Regions from separate parts of the Pelagerythrobacter sp. Soil_C_18 genome, predicted to be linked through region 2. Evidence: riboswitches for the same ligand, from Rfam matches in the RefSeq annotation. Region 2 holds a riboswitch; each other region holds the start of a gene.
What was found. A riboswitch is a leader RNA that binds a small molecule or an ion and turns the genes downstream of it on or off. The one in region 2 is predicted to bind cobalamin.

Region 1: linked by a shared signal. The riboswitch ahead of metE (5-methyltetrahydropteroyltriglutamate--homocysteine S-methyltransferase) and the one ahead of AC3A5N_RS15485 (TonB-dependent receptor plug domain-containing protein) in region 2 are both predicted to bind cobalamin.
Region 3: linked by a shared signal. The riboswitch ahead of AC3A5N_RS03910 (ABC transporter substrate-binding protein) and the one ahead of AC3A5N_RS15485 (TonB-dependent receptor plug domain-containing protein) in region 2 are both predicted to bind cobalamin.

The regions. Positions count from the first base shown of each region.
Region 1 is NZ_JBDGIU010000001.1:151,405-158,961, forward strand. It holds gene AC3A5N_RS00675 (TonB-dependent siderophore receptor) at 1-1,532, shown strand, start outside; gene AC3A5N_RS00680 (PepSY-associated TM helix domain-containing protein) at 1,532-2,776, shown strand; gene AC3A5N_RS00685 (acyl-CoA thioesterase) at 2,764-3,549, opposite strand; gene metE (5-methyltetrahydropteroyltriglutamate--homocysteine S-methyltransferase) at 3,554-5,866, opposite strand; cobalamin riboswitch at 5,974-6,178, opposite strand; gene AC3A5N_RS00695 (hypothetical protein) at 6,823-7,092, opposite strand; gene AC3A5N_RS00700 (AraC family transcriptional regulator) at 7,267-7,557, opposite strand, start outside.
Region 2 is NZ_JBDGIU010000008.1:71,113-78,669, reverse strand. It holds gene AC3A5N_RS15490 (M3 family metallopeptidase) at 1-2,053, shown strand, start outside; gene AC3A5N_RS15485 (TonB-dependent receptor plug domain-containing protein) at 2,122-4,065, opposite strand; cobalamin riboswitch at 4,155-4,383, opposite strand; gene AC3A5N_RS15480 (cell wall hydrolase) at 4,637-5,692, shown strand; gene AC3A5N_RS15475 (hypothetical protein) at 5,838-6,176, shown strand; gene AC3A5N_RS15470 (putative bifunctional diguanylate cyclase/phosphodiesterase) at 6,299-7,557, shown strand, end outside.
Region 3 is NZ_JBDGIU010000001.1:830,558-838,114, reverse strand. It holds gene purD (phosphoribosylamine--glycine ligase) at 1-1,082, shown strand, start outside; gene AC3A5N_RS03920 (ABC transporter ATP-binding protein) at 1,090-1,866, opposite strand; gene AC3A5N_RS03915 (FecCD family ABC transporter permease) at 1,863-2,846, opposite strand; gene AC3A5N_RS03910 (ABC transporter substrate-binding protein) at 2,843-3,715, opposite strand; cobalamin riboswitch at 3,888-4,101, opposite strand; gene AC3A5N_RS03905 (sigma-70 family RNA polymerase sigma factor) at 4,137-4,856, opposite strand; gene AC3A5N_RS03900 (flagellar biosynthesis protein FlhA) at 4,853-6,928, opposite strand; gene AC3A5N_RS03895 (transglycosylase SLT domain-containing protein) at 6,955-7,557, opposite strand, start outside.

The DNA.
Region 1 (7,557 bases), on a different contig from region 2:
GCGGAGGGTTGTTCTACGAGGACCGCGGCACGTTCCGCTACAACGCCGCTTCGCGCACGCTGATCGCCGATGGCGGGGTCTCGTTCGATCCGGGTCCTCTCCGGCTCGATCTCCAGGCGACCCGCTACGAGCAGGAACTCGATGCCAATCGCCTGCGCGGCGTACCCGTCGATAACGAGGGCGAGTTCCTGACCAGCCGCCGCTGGAACCACAACGAGCCGACCGATTTCCTCAACCTGGAATCCGACGTTCTCCAGGGCCGATTGGAAGCGGAACCCCTGGCCGGCCTGACGCTCGACGCGACGGTCCGCTACAACAACGCGGTCGAGGTCCAGAATTACCATGAGCCGCGCGGACTGTTCGATTCCGACGGGGACGGTGTGATCGATGCCACAATCCGCGAATTCCGCGACCAGCGGCGCGAGCAGGAGACCTGGTCCTTCGGCGCGAATGCGGTCTGGGCGGCCGAGCTTACGCCATCGGTCCGCAACCGCGTTCTGGCGGGCTTCGACCACTTCATCTCCGACCAGCACTTTCAGGGTCGCTCCCTGCGCGGGGCAGAGGTAGCGACCGCCGGGCTACCAACTCCGCTGAGCCTGTTCGATCCCCAATACGGCATGTCCGATCCTGCGACGTACAACCAGGGGCCGTTCGACACCACGTTGACCGATGCCGAGCGGACCGGCTTCTATCTCCTCGACGAGCTTACGATCGGGCGGCTGATCCTGGTCGGCGGGGTCCGGCGCGACAGCTTCTCCGATAACGCCGACGGTACGGTGTTCGAGGATGAGGAGACGACCTACCGCGCAGGCGCGGTCTACCGCCTGACCGACGAGATCTCCGCCTTCGGCCAGTATGCGACGAGCTTCGAGCCGCAGAGTGCCAGCTCACAGAACCCGCTCACCGGCGGCCCTTTCGCGCCGACCTCCGGAAACATCGTCGAAGGCGGGTTCAAGACGGCCTTGGCGGGAGGACGCGTTCAATCGTCGCTGTCGGCCTATCGCATCCGGCGGACCAATATCCTGCAGGCGGACCCGCGCGGTGATACGGGGGGCGACGGGGTCGACGATCTGATCGCGCTCGGGGAGATCACCAGCAAGGGCATCGACTTCGACATCGCGGCCGATGTCACGCCGAACTGGGTTGTCACTCTCGCCTATGCTTACAACGATACGCGGATCACCCAGGACAACGACGGGGGCGGGTTCTCCAACAATGTCGGGGACCGCTTCGCCAACGCGCCCGAGCACCAACTCGGCTTCTGGACACGCTACCAGTTTCCTGCGCTCGGCCTCGCCGCGGCGCTTGGAGGCGACTACGTCTCCGACCGGATCAGCATCGATGGGCAGCCGGTCAACGCCTACATGATCTTCGATGCGTCGCTCATCTACGAGACCGGACCGATACGGGCGATGCTGCGCGTCGATAACCTGTTCGACACGACCTACGCTGCTTCGGGATTCATCTCGCGCACCGGCCATTTCCCGGGCGAGCCGCGGTCGGTCTTCGTCGAAGTCGGCTACAGCTTCTGATGGATATGGCGCGCGGAATCGACGGCGGGAGCGTGGTCCGCGCGAAGCCCGCGCCGAAGGCCGCGCGCGCCTGGTGGGCCGTTCACCAGTGGGTCGGCCTCAAGCTGAGCCTGTTCATGACCTTCGTGCTCTTCACGGGCACCCTGGCGGTGATGAGCCACGAGATCGACTGGTTGCTGCAGCCGAGCTTGCGCGTTGCGCCGTCGAGCGCCGAAGGGCCCGTCGCCTGGGCGAGGATCGCGCAGAATGCCGCCGCCTGGCCCGGCGTGGCGAAAGCCAATGCGATCGATGCGCCGACGGCGTCTGCCTTCGCAGCCAGAGTGACAGTCGAGCGTGCCGATGGCTCGCTCGGGTTCCTCCACGCGCATCCGAGAACGGGCGTGATCCAGGGAGAAGGCCCGTGGGTCGGTGCGCAGCGCGTGCTGCGCAACATGCACCGGCACCTCAATCTGCCGGTGATGTACGGCGTGCCGATCGTCTCGTCGCTTGCATTCCTCCTGCTGGTCAGCCTCGTCACGTCGTTCGTGGTCTACAAGAAGTGGTGGCGCGGCTTTGCCAAGCCGCTGCGGCGCCGCGATGCGCGGACCTGGTGGGGCGACTTCCACCGGCTTGCGGGGGTCTGGTCGCTTTGGTTTGTCGCGCTGATCTCGCTTACCAGCCTATGGTATTTCGCTGAAAGCCTCGGCCTCGATGCACCGGGACCGCCGCGCGTGGAGCGCGAGGCCCTGCCGGCGGTGTCAGTGGGCACCAGCGACCTTTCCGCATCGTTCGCGGCGGCACGCGCGGCCTATCCCGATCTGCAAGTGCAACGGGTGATCCTGCCGAGTCACGATGAACCGCTGCTCCAACTGCACGGTGATCACGAAGCTGTCCTCGTCCGGCCGCGCGCCAATGCCGTCTGGGTCGACACGCGCACCGGCGAGGTCCTGCTGACCACCGACGGGCGAGACATGAACCTGCACCAGCGGATCGGCGAGATGGCCGATCCGCTGCATTTCGGCACTTTCGGCGGCTACTGGACGAAAGTGCCGTGGTTCCTGTTCGGACTAGCGATGACGGCGCTCTCGCTCTCGGGCGCGGCGATCTATTCGCTGCGGATCGCGCGCGAGCGAGAGCAGGCGGTCCGCATCGGGCGCAGCTTTTCCGGTCTGTGGCGTGGGATGGGCCGCTGGCGCTGGATCAGCGTGGCCCTGATCGCCACCGCCTTCCTGCTCCTGCCGTCTTTGGCCACTCAGGCGAGCTGAATCGCTTTCGGCCTCCCGTGCTCGTCGACAGCGACAAGGGTAAAGCGCGCAGTCGCGGCATGTCTTCGAGCCCCGCTCAAAAGAGCCTCGGACCACAGTTCGACGGTCACATGGACAGAGCTGCGGCCGGTCTTCGTCACCTCCGCCACCAGTTCGACCATATCACCTTCACCGATCGGCGCGGTGAAGTCGATCCGCTCGGAGGACGCCATGACCAGCACCGCCCGTGCGCGGCGCGTTGCGGCGATGAAGGCGGCCTTCCCCATCATCCGCAGCGCGTCCCCGCCATAGAGCGTGCCGTAGTGATTGGTCTGGCCCGGGAAGACCATCTCGGCGAGCCGCAGCACGCCCTCCGGCTTTGCGGCTTGGTCAAGGACCAATGGCGGCAGCGGCAGCAGGGTGGCGGGACCCTTCCGCGCCACCAACGTGAAGCGCCCTCGCGTGCACAGGCGCCGCTCCCCCGACACCGGCACTTCCGCGACCAGTTCCACCTCCACCTCGAGGGAGCTCGTGCCGACCTGCACCACGCGTCCGGTGACCTCGATCATTTCGCCTGCGAACGCGGGCGCGGCGAAGTCGATCTTCTCCGACGAGGCGGTGACGAAAGGCGCACGGCCGTGCCGCGACGCCGCCAGGAACGCGACTTTGTCCATGTGCGCGAGGGCGACGCCGCCGAACAAGGTGCCGTGGTGATTGGCGTCGCCCGGGAATACCATGTCGATGAGCTGGACTGCCGGCCCTACCCTCCCGCTTGGGTCTTGAATCGTCATCATTACATCAAGCTCCCACTTGCGCCTGCGAACGCAGCTTCCGCGCCGCCCCAACCATCGCCGCGATCGCCGGCTTCACCTCTTTCCAGGCCCGCGTCTTGAGACCGCAGTCCGGATTGACCCACAGCTGCGCGGAACGAAGGTGGGTCTGCGCCAGGCGCATGAGAGCGACCATCTCGTCCTCGTCCGGCACGCGAGCCGAGTGGATGTCGTAGACCCCCGGCCCGATCGCGCCGGGATAGCGATACTGCGCGAAGGCCTCGAGCAGCTCCATCTGCGAGCGTGCCGTCTCGATCGAGATGACGTCGGCGTCCATCGCCCCGATCGCGGGCAGAATGTCGTTGAACTCCGAGTAGCACATGTGCGTGTGGATCTGGGTCGCGTTCCCCACGCCCGCTGCGGCGAGGCGGAAGCAATCGACTGCCCAATCCAGGTAGTGCTGCCACTCGCGTCTGCGCAGCGGCAGCCCTTCGCGCAGGGCTGCCTCGTCGATCTGGACCGCCTTGCATCCCGCCGCTTCGAGATCGAGGACCTCGTCGCGAATGGCGAGCGCAATCTGACGGCAGGTTTCCTCGCGCGGCTGGTCGTCCCGGACGAAGCTCCAGTTGAGGATCGTCACCGGACCCGTGAGCATGCCCTTGACCGGTTTGTCAGTCAGATCCTGCGCATAGCGCCACCAGTCGACCGTCATCGGCGCGGGCCGCGATACGTCGCCGTAGAGGATCGGCGGACGCACGCAGCGCGATCCGTAGCTCTGCACCCAGCCGCTGACGGTGAAGGCGAACCCCGCGAGCTTCTCGCCGAAGTACTGCACCATGTCGTTGCGCTCGAATTCGCCGTGGACGAGCAGATCGAGCCCCACGTCCTCCTGCCAGCGGATCGCCCGCTCGGTCTCGGCCCGCAGGAACGCCCCGTAGGCCGCCTCATCCATCGCGCCGCGCTTGTACTCCGCGCGCGCTTTGCGAACCTCGGGCGTTTGCGGGAACGAACCAATGGTGGTGGTTGGTAAGGCGGGCAACGCGAGCACATCAGCCTGCACACGGGCGCGCTCCGTATAGCTCGCGCCACGCTCGCGCATCGCAGGTGTGAGCGCAGCGACGTGCGCGCCTACCGCGGGATCATGGATCCGCGTCGACAGACGTCGCGCCGCGACCGCTTTTTCGGCCACCGCAAGGTCCTCGGCCACTGCCTCGCGGCCGCTATTCAGCGCACGCTTGAGCAGATCGAGCTGCTCGATCTTCTGCACCGCAAACGCGAGCCATTGCCGCACTTCTTCGTCCAGTCTCGTCTCAAGCGCGAGATCGACCGGCACGTGGAGCAACGAACATGAAGGCGCGAGCACGAGATCACGTTCCGTCGCAAGTGGCGCGAGCCGGTCAATCAGGCCCGCGATATCCGTCCGCCACACGTTGCGCCCGTCGACGACGCCCAGCGACAGAAGGCGGTCCTCCGGCACCGCCTCGACCACTGCGCCCAGTTGATCGGGCGCGCGGACGAGATCGACATGGAGCCCGGCGACCGGAAGCGATGCCGCCAGCCCGAGATTATCCCCCAGGCCGCCGAAATAGGTCGTCAGCATCAGCTTCGGGCCGGCGCCGGCCAGCTTGGCATAGGCGCGGGTGAAGGCGCGCCGCTGACGTTGGGACAGATCGGTGACCAGGATCGGCTCGTCGACCTGCACCCATGCGGCGCCCGCCTGCGCGAGCAAGCCGAGGAGGGTGGCGTAGTGCCCGAGGACATCGTCGAGGAAATCGAACGGATCGACGCCGCGGCCCTTGGCGAGGCTGAGCCAGGTGATGGGACCGAGCAGCACCGGACGAGTCTCGAATCCTTGTGCCCGGGCCTCGCGGTATTCCTCGAGCGGCTTGAAGTGGCAGAGCCGAAGTGCGCAGCCCGGTTCGATCTCGGGCACGATGAAGTGGTAGTTGGTGTCGAACCACTTGGTCATTTCGCCGGCGGTGACGCTCGCGGGTGCCTTGCCGCAGCAATCGCCGGTGCCCGCCGCGCCCCTCGCCATCGCGAAATAGGTTTCGAGGCCGGCAGGCCCTCTCCTCTCGCCATCGTAGCGCGCCGGAATAGCCCCGAGCATGATGCTGGTGTCGAGCACGTGATCGTAGAGCGAGAAGTCGTTGGAGGGCAGCCAGTCTGCGCCAAGCCCGCCCTGGCGGGCCCAGTTGGCACGGCGCAGGCCGGAGGCGGCCTCTTCGAGTTCCGTCTGGGTCATCGTCCCGGCCCAGAACTTCTCGAGCGCGAACTTGAGTTCGCGGCGGGGACCGATACGCGGAAATCCAAGTGTAGCAACGGTGACGGTCATCTTCATAGAACCCCGATGAGGACGGGGGAACCGATCGGGCACGCACGCCGGACGCGCCGCGGGAAGTCCGGCCGCGCGCCATGCAAGCGACCAGACCGGGCACCCCGCCGGTGGACGTTATCGCGTCGGAGGCAGGTCTCCTGGCTCGCGGGTCACCGCAGACAGTCAGGCCTTCCCGGCGGAAGTCCGCCAGTGGCACATCTCGACTGTCTGCTCGCCGCTTACAGTTGCGGGGGCAGCGCCGGCATCGCACCGGCTTCCCGTCTTAGCTCCGGGACGGCAATGGCCGCCGCGGAGAACCTCGACACGCGCCTACTCGGAGGTCTGCTCCGCGAAGTCAAGAGGCATATAAAGATATCTTTATATCCAGATTGCTCGTGCAAGGCCGCCGAGCCAGCCGCTCCGCTGCGGGCGTGGCGCCGGTTTCTCGTCAGCCCGAGCCTATCCGCTTCGTCCGATTCATATCTCGCCCCGTCGCGCCACCGGGAGCCTTTGTGCGATCCGTCCGTCCACGCGTCACCAGGGGACGTTGCAAACTAAGGACGGTCAATGAAGATCATGTCAAACTCGCTGCTTACCAAAGCTTCGCTCGCGCTGGCGCTCGCTGTGGGCGGAACCGCGCTCCAGGCCCAGGACACTGACACGCCTCCGCCGCCCGCTCCGGAAGAGCCTGTGCCGGCGGAACCCGCACCGGAACCTGCGCCTGTTCCGACGGATCCAACTGCTGAACCCACGAGTGAGCCGGTCGACGCGGATGGCGATGGAATCGACGATGTGACGGGCGAACCGGTCCCGCAAGACAGCGACGCATCACCGGACCCCCAATAGCCTGAGGGGCGGCCGGGGCTGCTCGGTCGAATCTCACGCAAGGGCGGCGGCAGATCCGCCGCCCTTGTGCCATCAGCCTCATTGCATTGCGCCGGAGCCAAGCAACGCGGAACGTTCACCAGTTTGGATTGTCCTCAGCTCGCCGAACCTGGGGGCTGCGGCGGCACCTGCGGCTCACGCAGATGGGGATACTGCGTCAGGAATCGCTCCTGGGCCTGAGGCGAACCGACGACATAGATTTCGCCCGCGCCGCAGGCCTGCTGCAAGGCACGCTTGCGGTCCTCGTCGATGGCCGCGCTCGCCGGGCCTGCCCAGCTCATATCCTCGCCGATGCGCGCGAGCGTCTGTCCGCTGACCGGGTCGCGCAGGATGACATAGGCGGAAGGGTCAACGTCGAGCCCCATCTCCGCGTGGGACCATGCAAGCTTATCCGCGGGCTTGCCATAATACAAGCACCCGAGCCCACCTACACCTCCGGCGTAGGTGTGCTGCCACCCTCGGCACAGGCCCGTACGCGTGCGTGTCGAAGCATTATCGGCGCTGCCAACAGCCTCGTTGGGTCATGGCTAACCTTCGCTTCAACCCCGGATCGCTCCGCTCTCTTGGCCCTGATGGTCATCCAGAGGCGGACGCAGATACTGGCTCGGCGCCGCCCCAAATGCGCGTCGGAACATCGAAGCGAATCCACTCGTGCTCTCATAGCCCACTTCGAAGGCGACCTGCGTGATCGGCCTACCAGCGGCTAGCAGGGAGAGCGCCTCCATCAGCCGCACCTGCTGACGCCATACCGCGAGACCCATCCCGGTCTCGTGCTTGAAACTACGCGTCAGCGTGCGGCGCCCCATACCAGCAATCTTCGCCCAGTCGTC
Region 2 (7,557 bases):
GCAGGCGATGATGATCCACAGCGCCGAGATCGAGGCGATCAAGACCAATCCCGAGGCGCCGACGTTCGAGAACACGATCGTCGCGCTGGAAACCTCCGGCAAGATGCTGAACCGGGTCGCGACCGTGTTCTTCGCGCTGACCGGGGCCAACACCAACGACACGCTCGACGCGGTCCAGGCCGAGATGGGGCCGAAGCTGTCGCAGCATTCGGACGCGATCGTGCTCGACCCCGTGCTGTTCGAGCGGGTCAAGGCGGTCTACGACAACCGCGCCGCCCAAGGAAGTTCGGGGAGCATGACGCCCGAAGACGCCAAGCTGCTCGAGGAAACCTACGAGCAGATGGTCCACGCCGGCGCACAGCTGACGCCGGCGCAGAAGGAACAGGTCAAGGCGATCAACTCGAGCCTGTCCGAGCTGACCACCGAGTTCTCGCAGAAAGTGCGCGAAGCGACCGTGGCCGGCGCGCTGGTGGTCGACGATCCGGCGGAGCTCGCCGGTCTGTCCAAGGCCGAGATCGACGCCGCGGCCAAGCTCGCCGTCGAGCGAGGTCTGCCCGGCAAGTACGTGATCGCGCTGCAGAACACGACCCAGCAGCCGCTCCTGCCCGAGATGGAGAACCGCGCCGCGCGCGAGAAGCTGTTCATGAACAGCGTCCACCGGGCCGATCGCGGCGGTGAGAACGACACGCGCACGCTGCTGGCCGAGATCGTCGAGCTGCGCGCCAAGAAGGCGGCGCTGTTCGGCCAGCCCGACTGGGCGAGCTACGTCATGTACGACCGCATGGCGGAGAACCCGAAGACGGCGCTCGACTTCATGCAGCAGATGGTCCCCGCCCTTGCCGCGACGCAGCGGCGCGAGGCGGCGATGCTCAACGAGCAGATCAAGGCCGAAGGCGGCGATTTCGAGGTCCAGCCGTGGGACTGGTACCGCTACGCCGAGAAGGTCCGCAAGGCGAAGTACGACATCGACGAGAATGCGGTGAAACCGTATTTCGAGATCACCAGCGTGCTCGAGAACGGCGTGTTCTATGCGGCCAACAAGCTCTACGGCCTGAGCTTCAAGAAGCGCACGGACCTGCCGGTCTATCACCCCGACGTCACGACCTACACGGTCTATGACGCCGACGGCAGCGAGCTCGGGATCTTCTACTTCGACCCCTACCAGCGCCCGAGCAAGCGCGGCGGGGCGTGGATGAGCAACTTCGTCGAGCAGAGCCATCTCTACGGCACCAAGCCGGTGATCTACAACGTGCTCAACATCCCCAAGGCGGCCGAGGGCGAGCCGCAGCTGGTGAGCTTCGACAACGTCAACACGATGTTCCACGAGTTCGGCCACGCGCTGCACGGCTTCTTCGCGGATCAGAAGTACGCCTCGCTCTCGGGCACGGCGACGGCGCGCGACTTTGTCGAGTACCCGAGCCAGGTGAACGAGCTGTGGGCGACTTATCCGGAAGTGCTGCGCAACTATGCCAAGCACTACCAGACCGGCGCGACGATCCCGGCCGAGCTGATCCAGAAGATCGAGGCGGCGGCGAAGTTCAACCAGGGCTACGACTTCGGCGAAGTGGTCGAGGCCGCGCTGCTCGACATGAAGTGGCATGCGCTGACGCCGCAGCAGGCCGCGGCGATCGACACGCCCGAGGAAGTCGACGCGTTCGAGCGCCGGTCACTGGAGGAGCTGGGGCTGGAAGTCGACCTGGTGCCGCCGCGCTACCGCTCGAGCTACTTCAACCACATCTTCTCGAGCCCCGCGGGCTACAGCGCCGGGTACTATTCGTACCTGTGGACCGAGATGCTCGACCGCGACAGCCGCAAGTGGTTCCTCGAGAACGGCGGCCTGACGCGGGCGAACGGCGACCACTACCGCAAGACCGTGCTCAGCCGCGGCGGGACGATGAACTACTTCGAGATGTTCGAGAACTTCGCCGGCCGCCAGCCGGACGTGACTCCGATGCTCGAAGCGCGCGGCCTCGTCGGCAACGATCCGACGGCGGAACCGGGCACGTCCGACGGCCCGCTGCCGCCCGAAACGACGGGTGACAACGCCGACTGATCGGCCGTTTTCTCTACGGAGCAGAATTCAGCGCCCGGCCTCCCGCGAGGCCGGGCGCTTTTTCATGGTCAGAACCGCGCGCGGGCGCCGATGTAGGCGCTGCGGCCGGGCGTGCCGTAGCCGGCGGCGGTCTGGTAGTCGGTGTCGAACAGGTTCTCGACCCGGCCGAACAGCTCGAACCGCTCGCCGAAGGGCAGCGAGGCGCGCACCGAGGCGAGCGCGTAGCCGTCGAGCGGGGTGGTGTTGGTCGCGTTCTCGAACGAGTCGCTGACCATCCGCACGTCGCCGCCGATCGTGAAGTCGTGGAGCGGAGTGCGCCAGTCGGCGGACAGGGTCAGCGCATGGTGCGGGCGCCGGGCGAGGACGTTGCCCTGGTTCGCCGACCCCGCCGTGCGGTTCTCGGTGTCGACGTAGGCGTAGACCGCGCGGGTGGTCACCCGGTCGGACGGGCGCGCGCCGAGCTCGACCTCGATGCCTTCCGCGCGGACGCGGTCGGTGTTGTCGTAGTAGCCGAACGGCCGCTCTACGCAGAACGGGTCAGTGCCTTCGAAGCAGCTCACGAACTCGATCTGGTCGCGCGCGTCGCGACGGAAAGCGGTGAGCGCGCCGTAGAAGCGGGACTTCGTCAGCGAGCGGTCGCCGTGGACCAGGCCGATGTCGTAGCTGGTGCTGCGTTCGGGCTGGAGCGCCTCGTTCCCGTAGTCGGAATAGAGCTGGTAGAGCGTCGGCGCCTTGAAGCCCTCGCCCACGCTGGCGCGCAGGCGCAGGTCGCGGGTCAGGGCGTAGCTGATGTCGCCGCCGAAGCTCGTCTCGCTGCCGAAGCGCGCGTGGTCGTCCAGCCGCACGCCGGCATGCGCCGCGAGCGGGCCCATCTCGATGCCGAGCTGGGTATAGGCGCCGAAAATGCGCGTGGTCCGGCGCTCCTCGGCGGAGGTGCTGAAGGCCTCCCACTCGTTCTCGGCGCCGAAGTTGACCAGCAGCGGACCGATCGGGCGCCACTCGCCGCGAACTTCGGCCCGGTCCGAATGGCCGTCGCTGGAGAAGGTCGGTTCGTCCGAGGCTGGATTGCGGTTCACCCGCTCGGTGTCGGCGAAGGAGTAAGCGGCGCTGACGAACAGCGGCCCGGTGTCGTAGATAGCGCCCGCGGAGGCCGAATACTGGCGGGTGTGCTGCGTATCTGCGGTATCGCCAATGCCGGAGAAGTCCGGCAGGTAGCCATCGAGGTCGAGGTCGCCTTCGGCCCAGCGGCCGCGTGCGAAGATCTCGAAGCTGGGCGAGAGATAGAGCCGGCCCTGCCCGCTGGCGGTCCACTGCTCGAACCCGTCGGCCTCGGTGCCGTTCGCGGCCTGCGAGAAGCCGTCGGTGGTGTAGTAGCTGGCCGAGGCGCCGATGAAGCCGAGGTCGCCTCCGAGCCCGCCCGAGACCGCGCCCGTGGCGGTGTCGCGCGAACCGTATTCGGCGCTCGCCTGAAGCCCGCTTTCGGCGCGGGTCGAGGCGACGATCACGCCGCCGATCGCGTCCGAGCCCCAGATCGTGCTGTTCGATCCGCGCAGCACCTCGATCTTGGCGAGGTTGCTGGTGAGCAGGTTGCCGAAGTCGAACGCGCCGCCGGGCGAGGCCGGGTCGGCCACCCGCACGCCGTCGATCAGGACGAGAAGCTGCTCGCCCTCCGCACCGCGCAGGCCGACGTTGGTGACCGCGCCGACGCCGCCGTCGCGGCTGACGACGAGGCCGGGCACGCGCTCGAGCACCCGCGTCAGGTCGGCGCCCTGGATGCTCCGGATCTCCTCCTCGCCGATCACGGTGACGGCCTGGCCGGTATCCTCGATCTCGATCCGCGTGCCGGTGGCGGTGACGGTGATCTCCGTCTCTTCCGGCCGGAAGTCGGCGAAGGGATCGGCCGAGATCTTGGGCGTCCGAGGTTCGGACGTCGCTTCCTCGCCGCTCTCCTGCGCCTGAAGCGGCGCGGTGAGCGCCACGAGACTTGCACCGATAATCAAGTAATTACGCATGTATCCTCCTGTCACGAACGAAATGCCGCTCATGACGGAGCGAGGGCACACGCCCTCCCCGCTTGCTTCCGGTACACCCCGCCCGGCAGCGCGAACGACCGTCATCGGCAGGTCTCCTGGCTCCCGGATCATAGCGGCCCGCTCCGCCTTCCCGGCCGTCCGAGGGACGATGCCAGTGGCGCGTGGGAGCGGGCGCTCCCCGGTCACAGTTGCGGGGGCAGCGGGGGCCCCTGGAGACTTGCTCCATACCCCCTTCCCTCTTCGGTCCGCCCTCCCTTGCGAAAGGGCAGGCGGACAACCCATGACGTGGGCGCGCACTAGCGGGGCTCTCCCAAAGCGGCAAGACGCATCGCGAGAAGCAAATATTCAGCATCCCGATTAACCGGCGCTTGCGATCTGTACCGCCAAGGGACGCCCGCGACGGGGCGGTCGAAGCGCGCCTTCGCTGCTGATACGCGCTGGCCGCGCGCCCGCATTGCCTCTCGAATCAAGGACAGCCGTGACCCCTGCCCCCGCTTCCGCTGCGAGATTCCGCACGCGCCGCAAGCCGGCGACGCCGTGGGCGCGCCTCATGCGGCGCCTCAGCGGACGGCGGATCCTGGCGCTGGCCGCGGCGATCGGCGTGCCGGCGATGGCGGCGCCCGGCGACTGGACTGCGTTCGGCGAACCGGCCGCCGCGCTGACCCAGGCGGAGGCGGTCCAGCCGCTCGCCTACGAGCGCGCGGGGCAGAACTTTCCCGGTTCCGCCTTCTACTTCCTCGAGGACGCGCCGCGCGTCGACTATGCCCTGCCCGAGAACGCAGCCACGCTCTACGACCCGACGGGCACCGGTGACGGCGTCGCCGCCGAACTGGCCGCCGCGCGGGTCGCGGGGCCTGCCGCCGCGGCATTCCGGCTGACCGGCACCGGCATCGACAAGGCACGCGCCCTGCACTGCCTGGCGAGCGCGGTTTATTACGAGGCGGCGAGCGAAGCGATCGGCGGGCAGCGCGCAGTAGCGCAAGTCGTGCTCAACCGCGTGGCCCACCCGAGCTATCCGAACAGCGTGTGCGGCGTGGTGTTCCAGGGATCGGAGCGCAAGACCGGCTGCCAGTTCACCTTCACCTGCGACGGTTCGCTCGTGCGCAAGCCGATGAAGGCGGCGTGGGAGCGGGCGCTGACGGTCGCGCAGCAGGCGCTGGCGGGCGAAGTCTACCAGCCGGTCGGCCTGGCGACCCATTACCACACGATCTGGATCAACCCGTACTGGGCCCCGAGCCTCGACACCGTCGGCACGATCGGCGCGCACCGCTTCTACCGCTGGCGCGGCGCGGCGGGGCGGCCCGCGGCGTTCACCGCCAGCTATCGCGGCGCCGAGCCGGCGGCCGCGCCCCATCCGCGCTCGTCCGCGCCGGAACCTGCCGCAGCGGCCGATCCGGTGGCGCTCGCCCGCGCCTATGAGCAAGCGCGGACCAGCGCGGCGGCGGCGAGCCCCGGAACCACCGCTCGTGCGCCGGCTCCCGACTATGCGCCCCCGGTCGAGGCGCGCGGCGGCGACGCGGCGTTCACCGCGGGCAACCTGCCTTCCGGCGGCACGATCCGGCCCGAATACGCCAATAGTGGGCGGTGGATCGCACAGCCGAACTGACCGGCTCGCCGGCTCGGCAGGCCAAATCTTAAGACCCCGGAAACCTTAGCGCCAAACGGTCGCTTAGGGGCTGGCGCCCTAGTTCCATCGCAAGTCGCAACCGGCACCGCCCCCCGGCGGGAGCCTGATGGAAGGCCCCCTTCGCATGACATTCCATTTCGCAGCATCGCGCTCTGCCGCGAATTCGCCGCTCGCGCGGATTCTTCAGCGCCGCAGAGCCGCCCCCGCTGCGAACGACAACAGCACGTCCGACGGTAACGACCACATGCTGCACGCGGCGCTGCGGCACTTCGCGCGCCACGGCCTCGGCGCCGCGCGCGAGGCGCGCAGCCAGGCGGAGCGCGCCTTCTTCGCCGGCGACCGCGAAAGCTACGACTGGTGGCTGGGCGTCTGCCGCGCGCTCGACGCGCGGATCGCGCGGTCGCTCGAGAACATGGCTCGCGACGGCACCGCGCCGGTCCTGTGCCCGGCATCGGACGGCTGAGCCGGTGCCGGCGGCGGCTTGCACACCAGGCGGTAAGCCGCGCGTTAACTATACAGTGACCACTTCCGGCTAAGCCCGCGCACATGGCGAGCAGCGATCCCGGGGGGAAGGCCTTCAGCGCCTTGTCCTATTTCGAGAGGGGCGACGCGTTGTCGGAACGCGTGCGCCGCACGCTGGTCCGCACGCTCTACACCCAGCCAAGCAGCCTTGCTGCCGGTGCGGCGAGCGGCATCGTCTCGTCACTCGTCGTCGCCTACGTCAGCGATTCCGCGATCATGTACGTGCTCACCGTGGCGCTGTGCATCGTCGCGCTGGCGCGCGTGATACTCGCCTTCAGCCATTCGCCCGAGAGCGAGACGAGCACGTCCGAGCTGGAGATCGTCTACGAAGTCGGCGCGTTCACCTACTCCCTCCTGCTGGGCACCGCCGCCGCCGCCGCGCTGATTCTGCGCGTGCATCCGGAAGCCGAAGTGCTGATCGCGGTCAACGCCATCGGGTACGGCGTCGCCATCTGCGCCCGCAATGCCGGGCGCCCGGTGATCGCGATCGGGCAGCTCGTGCTCGTCTGCCTGCCGATGGTCGCGGCGTGCCTCTACCTGGGCACGCTGTCGTTCATCGTGTTCGCGATCACCATCCTGCTGATGATCCCGGCCATGGCCGCGATCACGATGAGTGTGTTCAAGGTGCTGCGCGACAATATCGCCGCGGCCGAGACCAGCGCCCGCCTGGCGGAGAAGATGCAACAGCTCGCCCGGACCGACGCGGTGACCGGCCTCGCCAACCGCGCGGGGCTCAACCATTCGATGGTCGAAACGCTGATGGACCTGCCCGACGGGCAGATGATGGGCATGATCTGGATCGACCTCGACCGGTTCAAGGAAGTGAACGACCTGCTCGGCCATCCGGTCGGCGACCGCCTGCTGCAGACCGTGGCGAAGCGGCTGCAGGAGATCACGCCCGCCGGCTCCATCGTGGCCCGCTTCGGCGGAGACGAGTTCATCGTCTTCTGCGAAGTCGAAAGCCGGTCCGACTGCATGCGGCTGGCAAGCGAGGTCCATGCCGAGATCATGCGCCCGGTGCGGATCGACGGGGAGCGGCTCGAAATCGGCGCCTCGCTCGGCGTCGCGATGCTGCCAGAGGACGGGGCCGACGCCGACAGCGTGATGCAGGCGGCCGACCTCGCGCTCTACCACGCCAAGGTCAACGGCCGGCGCCAGACCTGCTTCTTCGACGCCGCGATGAGCCGCGATCTCGCGCGCCGCCGCGAGGTGGAGGCGGAACTGCGCGGCGCGATCCAGAAGAATGAGCTGTCGATCTTCTTCCAGCCGATCGTCGACCTTTCGACCGGGCGCATCCGCACGTTCGAGGCGCTGGTGCGCTG
Region 3 (7,557 bases), on a different contig from region 2:
TCGTGATCGGGCCGGAGGCACCGCTGGTCGACGGGCTGGCCGATTCGCTCCGCGGCGAAGGGGTCGCGGTGTTCGGTCCCTCGAAAGCCGCCGCCCAGCTCGAGGGAAGCAAGGGCTTCACCAAGGATCTATGCGAGCGCGCGGGGATACCGACCGCCGGTTACGTCCGCACGACGTCGCTCGACGAAGCAAAAGCCGCACTCGGCCGGTTCGAGGCGCCTTACGTGCTCAAGGCCGACGGGCTCGCCGCGGGCAAGGGCGTGGTGATCGCGCAGGACCGCGCGGAAGCCGAGGCCGCGCTCGCCGACATGTTCGGCGGTCAGTTCGGGGAGGCCGGCGCCGAAGTCGTGATCGAGGAATTCATGGAAGGGGAGGAAGCGAGCTTCTTCGCCCTGACCGACGGCGCGACGATCCTGCCGTTCGGCACGGCGCAGGATCACAAGCGCGTCGGCGATGGGGACACCGGCCCCAACACGGGGGGCATGGGCGCCTATAGCCCGGCCAAGGTCCTGACGCCCGCGATGCATGGCGAAGTGCTCAAGCGCATCATCGCCCCGACGGTGAAGACTATGGCGGACGAGGGCATGCCCTATTCGGGCGTGCTCTACGCCGGCCTCATGCTGACCGAGGATGGGCCCAAGCTGATCGAATACAACTGCCGCTTCGGCGATCCCGAATGCCAGGTGCTGATGATGCGGCTGGAGAGCGATCTGGGCGAACTGATGCTCGCCTGCGCCACCAGCAGCCTCGCCACGCAGCCGCCGGTCAAGCGCTCGGAGATGGCGGCGCTGACGGTCGTGATGGCCGCCAACGGTTATCCCGGCGCGCCCGAGAAGGGCGGGGCGATCGATCTTGGCGCTGCCGAAGCGCAAGGCGCCAAGGTCTTCCACGCCGGCACCCGGCTGGAGGGGGACAGGCTGGTCGCCAGCGGCGGGCGGGTGCTCAACGTGACGGCGTGCGGCGCCGACGTCAGCGCGGCGCAGGCGGAGGCCTACCGGGCGATCGACGCTATCGACTTCCCGACAGGCTTTTGCCGCCGCGACATCGGCTGGCGCGAGGTCGAGCGCGAAGCGGGCAAGTAACGCGCGGTCAGCGCGCGGGGCCGGCGATGGTCAGCGAAACGCGTGACCCGTTCGGCGCGACTTCGGCCTCGATGCCGAACACCGCGGCGAGCCGCTCCGCCGTCATCGTTTCGCCGACGCTGCCGTCGGCGACAATCCGGCCTTCGTTCATCCAGATCAGCCGGTCCGCATAGCGCGCGGCCAGTGTGAGGTCGTGTACCACCGTGAGCACGGCGCGTCCCTCGTGCGCGGCATCGGCGAAGAGCTGCGCGACCTCGTGCTGGTAGCGTGGGTCGAGCGCGGCGACCGGCTCGTCCGCGATCAGCAGCGGGGTTTCCGCCGCGAGTGCGCGCGCGAGGTGAGCCCGCGCCAGTTCGCCGCCCGAGAGCGTGTCGGCGGCGCGGCTCTCGAACCCGGCGAGGCGGCAGGCTGCGATCGCGCGCGCGACCGCCGCCGCATCTTCCGCCGAGAGCTGGCCGGGCGCCGCGCCATAGGCGAAGCGGCCGAGCGCGATCACGTCGCGCACCGGCATGGGCCAGGCGAGCGGGCGGGTCTGCGGCAGGTAGGCCGCCTTGCGCGCGCGAGCCATCGGCGAAAGACCGCGGACGCCGGCGCCGTCGATCAGCGCCTCGCCGGCGTCGGGTGCGAGTAGGCCGAGCGCGAGCCGCAACAGGGTCGACTTGCCCGAGCCGTTGGGGCCGATCAGCATGGTCAGCTCGCCCGGCTGGAGCCGGAAACTGGCACCCTCGACCAGCGGCCGTCCCTCGGCGCGATAGGTGAGTCCGCAGGCTTCGAGCACGCTCATCGCACGAGCCTCCCGTGGGCGGCGATCCAGACGAAGATCGGCGCTCCGATCAACGCAGCGACAACGCCCAATCGCAGCTCGGAGTCGGTCGGCAGGAGCCGCACGCCGATATCGGCGAGGACCAGGACCAGTGCGCCGAGCAGGGCCGAGGGCACCAGCAGGCGCGCCGGGTCGTAGCCGACGAAGGGCCGGACCAGATGCGGCGCGACGATGCCGACGAAGCCGATCGCCCCCGCGAGCGAGACCGCCGCGCCGGTGGCCAGTCCCGCGCCGAGGATCACCGCGAGCCGCTGTCGCCTGAGATCGAGCCCGACCCCCTCGGCCGCCTCTTCGCCCAGCGCCAGCGCGGCGAGGCCCCGGCGGGTGGCGAGCAGGATCGCGGCCCCGATCGCAAGGAACGGCGCGGCATAGGCGAGATCGGCGAAGCTGCGATTGGCGACTGTGCCGAGCGTCCAGTTGATCATGTCGGCCAGCGTGAAGGGATTGGGCGCGAGGTTCATCAGCAGTGCCATCAGCGCGGCGGAGAAGCTCGACAGACCGATCCCGACGAGGATCAGCGTCACTGCCGAGCGGGTCCGCAGCGCCGCAAGAGCGACCACCAGTGTCGCCGCCAGCGCCCCGGCGATTGCGGCCAGCGGCAGGATCAGCGGTCCGGCCCCGGCGAGGCCGAAGAACAGCACGAACGTCGCGAACAGCGCTGCGGTGGCCGAGACACCGAGGATGCCCGGTTCGGCGAGTGGGTTGCGCAGCAGGCCCTGCAAGGCCGCGCCGCTCATCCCCAGTGCCGCGCCGACCACAGCGGCGGCGAGCGCGCGGGGCATGCGGATTTGCCAGACCACGAGCGTATCCCCGGCGCTCCCTTGCAGGCCGATGGCGCTGAGCACCCGCGCGGGCGATAGCGGCACCGAGCCGAGCAGCAGAGCGAGCAGGATCGCGCCGATCAGCGCAACAGCGAGAAGAGCGTTCGCGCGGGCGGTCATGGCATTTCTCCGCGGGCGGCGTGCGACAGAGCCTCGATCGCGTCGATCAGAAACCAGCCGCCGCAGCTCGTCCAGGCGCCTTCGAGCGGCACGACGGGCCGGTTCTCGAGCTGCGCCCGGGCGACCGGATGGCGCGCGGCGCTCCAGCTGTCGGCCTGGCTCTCGACGCCTTCGTAGAAGGCCGCGGCGACCACGTCGGGGTGCTCGTAGGCGAGCCGCTCGAGCGGCAGCGTGTTCCAGCCGGGCCGGTCCTGGAAATTGGCGAGGCCCGCGGTGCGCAGGATCTCGTGGACCAGCGTTCCCTCCCCTGAGGTCATGCCCCCCGGCGTCATGTAGAGCGCGGTGCGAGCTTTCTCAGGGGGCTCGGGTAAGGCGGCGAGGCGGCGGTCCATGTCGGCGGCCACCCGCTGCGCTTCGGCTTCCGCGCCGAGCGCGCTGCCAACGCGCAGGACTTCGCCGCGCACTTCGGCGATCGTCTGCGGGAAACCGATCTGGACCACCGGCACGCCCAGTTCCTCGAGGAACGGCACTACGTCGGCGCCTCCGCCGAAGGAGCGGACGACGAGATCGGGCTGGAGCGCGAGAATATCGGCGGTGCGCGGCCGCACCGTCGGCAGCCCCTCCGCCTCGGCGCGCATGTAGGAGAAGCGGTCCCCGGCGTAGGGCGAAAGCGCGACGATCGCGTCGCGGTCGGCGAAGCGGAGCACGTACTGATCGGCGCAATAGTCGAGGCTGACGATGCGCTGCGGCTCGCCGCCGCCGGCATCGGGTTCGTGCGCCGGGGCGCATGCGGTCAGGAGGAGCGCAAACGCTATCGCGCCGGCCGCCAGTCGGCCGCCTCGTCTCGTGCATTCCGCTGCGTTGCGCATGGCGGATTTCCCGAATCGCTCAAGCTCGCGGGGGAGGGCTCGGAACCCCGCTTCGCTCTGGACAGTCGTGGCCCGCCAGGGCTGCTCGCCCCGGCGCCGGAGACCCGGCCGATTGCTGTCGCTTCTGCGGGAAAACGCGTTTCCCGTCCGACTGAGCTGACCCGGCTCCCCGGACGAACGACGCGACGGCAGGTTTCCTGACTTGCGGATCGTCGCCCCTGAGCCGCCTTCCCGACAATCGCTTCCGTTGCGGAAGCGATTTCCAGTGACGTGATGGCTCGGGGCTCCCCACTTACAGTTGCGGGCACAGCGCCGGCGTCTCACCGGCTTCCCTCTTAGCCGCGCGTGCGTGAAGCGCGTGCGGCACCGTCTGACGCCGCAGATGCGGCGCGGAGCCACGGCTTGTCAATGCCTGCTGGGATCAATCGTCCGCCATCGCCTTGCGCATCTGCGCGAGGGCGGCGGCCTTGAGCTGGTGGACGCGCGGCACGCTGACGCCGAGCACATCGGCAATCTCGGACAGGTTGAGCTCCTCGACGAAGTAGAGCTGAATCACGAGCTGGTGCCGCTCGCCGAGGGAGGCGATTGCCGCAATCAGGTTCTCGCGGTCCTCCTGCTGCAGTACCTGCCGCTCCGCATCCGGCTCGCTCGAGGCGAAAGCGGTATTCGTTTCCGAATAGCATTCGTCGAGGGAGTTGAGCCGGGTCTCCGCAAGATCGCTTTCGAACTGGACGAAGTCGGCTACGGTCATGTCGAACGCCTCTGCAAGTTCGGCTGAAGAGGGCTCGCGCCCCAGCGCAGTGTGGAGCTTCGCCTTCTTGTCCTCGATCATCCGCCGCTTGGCGCGCGCGCCTCGTGGATCGGGCGAGGCGCTGCGCAGCAGATCGACCATCGCGCCGCGCACGCGCAGCTTGGCATAGGCGGCAAAGCCGTCCTCACTTGGCGAATCGTGCTTCTGCGCGCATTCGGTCAGCGCGACGAGGCCAGCCTGCATCAGGTCCTCGACGTCGACGGTCGGGCCGCCGCTACCCGACAGGTGCCAGGCCAGCTTGCGCACCATCGGCAGGAACCGGGTCACCCGGTCGCCGACATTGCCGCGATAGGCCTCCGCCACCGCGAACTCGGAATGGTCGTACCTCATGCGGCCAAGGGCTCCCTGTCCATGTCCGGCGCCGGCTGGGGAGTCTGCGCCTGCTCGTCGCCGCCGACGACTGCGATGACGTCGATCGGCTGTGCGACGGGCAGTTCGTTGATCGAAAGGACCGCGCAGCCGGGCGCGCGCAGGCGCAGCAGGCCGGCTAGCGGGCGGCGGGCGCGCGGCTGGACGATCAGCGCGGGCTTGCTGGCGCCCGGCGGACGGGCGGTCAGGATCGTGGCGATGCGTTCGCCGATCGAGCGGGCGAGATCGGGCTCGATCACGACGGTGCCACTTGCCGGATCCTGCAACCCGCCGACGACCATCTCCTCCAGCTCGGCAGCGAGAGTGATGACCGGCAGGCGCTCGTCGGGCGCGCACAGGCTGCCGACCAGCATCGGGCCGAGATCGGCACGCAGCATATCGATCAGGCGGTCGTGATCGGTCGTCTGCTGCGCCGCCTGCGACAGGCTGCCGAGGATCGGCAGCGGATGCGCGAGCGAAATGCCGTCGGCGAGCAGCGCGCGCAGTAGGCGCGTGACGGCGGCGAGCGAGAGCGGCTGCGGCGTGATTGTCTCGACCATCTGCGCGTTGCGCTCGCGCACCATGTCGAGCAACTCGCGCACCTGATCGGGGCCGAGCAGGTCCTGCGGCCGCGCGGAGAGCAACTGGTTGACGTGCGTGGCGATGACGCTTTCGGCGTCGACCACGAGATAACCCTCGGCCACGGCGAGATCGCGCGTTGCAGCGTCTATCCACACGGCCGGGCAGCCGAAGCTCGGGTCCCGGGTCGCCTCGCCCGGCAGCAGTGCGAGCTGGCCGGCCTCGCCGGTGTCGATCGCCAGCATCCGATCGGGGCGGAGCTGGCCCGCGCCGAGCGGCGCGCCGCCCAGCGTCACGCGGTAGCGGTCGGGCGGCAGGTCGAAGCTGTCCTTGATACGAAACTGCGGGACGATGAAGCCGAACGATTGGCACAGTTGCCGCCGCAGGCCGGTGAGCCGCGCGACGAGCGGTGCGCCGCGCCTGTCATCGGCGAGATGAACCAGCCCGAAGCCGAGCTCGATCGTCACCAGCGCCTGTTCGGAGATGTCCTCGATCGCGATCCGCCTCGCGTCGGGCGCGGGTTCCGCTTCTTCGACGGGCACGAAGGCCTTGCGCCGCCTGAGCGCGCGCCAGAGCGCGAAGGCGCCGGCGGCGAGTGGCAGGAAGACCGACTGCGGCATGGCCGGGATCATGCCCATGGCCGCGAGGATGCAGCCGACCGGCAGCCAGATGCCCGGCTCGGCAAGCTGGCCGCCGATCTGTCCGGTCAGGTCACGGCTGTCCGAAACGCGGGTCACGATCACCGCCGCGGCGATCGACAGCAGCAGGGCGGGGATCGAGGCGACGAGTGCGTCGCCGACGGCCAGCGTCACGTAGAGCTCGCCCGCCTCGCTCGCCGACAGGCCGTGCGTGGCCATGCCGAGCACGAAGCCGGCGACGATGTTGACCAGCAGGATCAGCAGCGCCGCGATCGCGTCGCCCTTCACGAACTTGCTGGCGCCGTCCATCGAGCCGTAGAAGTCCGCCTCTGTCGCGATCTCGCGGCGGCGGGCCTTGGCTTCCTCCGGCGTCATAAGCCCGGCGGCGAGATCGGAGTCGATAGCCATCTGCTTGCCGGGGAGGGCGTCGAGCGTGAAGCGCGCCGAGACTTCCGACACGCGCCCCGCGCCCTTGGTCACGACGACCAGGTTGATGATCATCAGGATCATGAAGACGAACAGGCCGACGGCGAAGCTGCCACCGATCAGGAAGGCGCCGAACGCCTCGATCACCTTGCCCGCCGCGGCCTCGCCCTCGTGCCCGTTCATCAGCACGACGCGGGTCGAGGCGACGTTTAGCGCCAGGCGCAGCAGCGTCGCGAACAGCAGGACGGAAGGGAAGGACGAGAAGTCGAGCGGCTTTTCCGCATTCATCGCCGCCATCAGCACCGCGACCGACAGCGCGATGTTGAGCACGAAGAACAAGTCGAGCATCGCCGGCGGGATCGGCACGACCATCAGCACGATGATCGTCAGGATGCCGACCGGCAGCGCCATCGACGGCGCGAGGAAGGAGCGCCAGGTCACAGCCCGAAGGCCCTGAACTTGCCGTAGGCTTCACCCACGTGCTGCGCGGCGCGGCTACCGAGGCCGTCGGTGCCGCCGAAGGTCGTCTGCAGAGTCTCCGCCATCGAGGGCCGCGGCGCAGACCGGGCGGGCTCGGAGGCGAAGGTGCTGCGCGCCTGTGTGAAGGCGGCGGCGGGCGTCGTGGGCAGATAGCCGGCGCCCGATGCCGGCGCGATGGCGCCGCCCCGCTTGGCGCCTTCGATTTTGCCGCGCACCAGGTCCATGACTTCGCCGACCGAACGCGCGCGCCCGCCCTGATAGAAGATCGCGGGGTTGGCCTGCGCAGGCTTGGGGAACAGTGCGGCGGCGGACATGAGCGGGTTGTCCTGCAGTGCGCCGAGGAAGCTCTTGGCGCCGCCCGCGCCGAGGAAATGCGCGAGGTAGAGCTCGGCATGGTCCGGCTCACGGCCCAGAAAGCCGGAGAGTTCGCCCGCGTTGTCGCGCGCGAGCTCGGCCGCCATCAGGGAGGAGACTTCGGGATCGAAGCGCAGCGCCATGATCTGCGCGCGCATTCCGGCGTCGCCGACTTTTGCGCGGCCGCCTTCCTGAACGATCGCAGC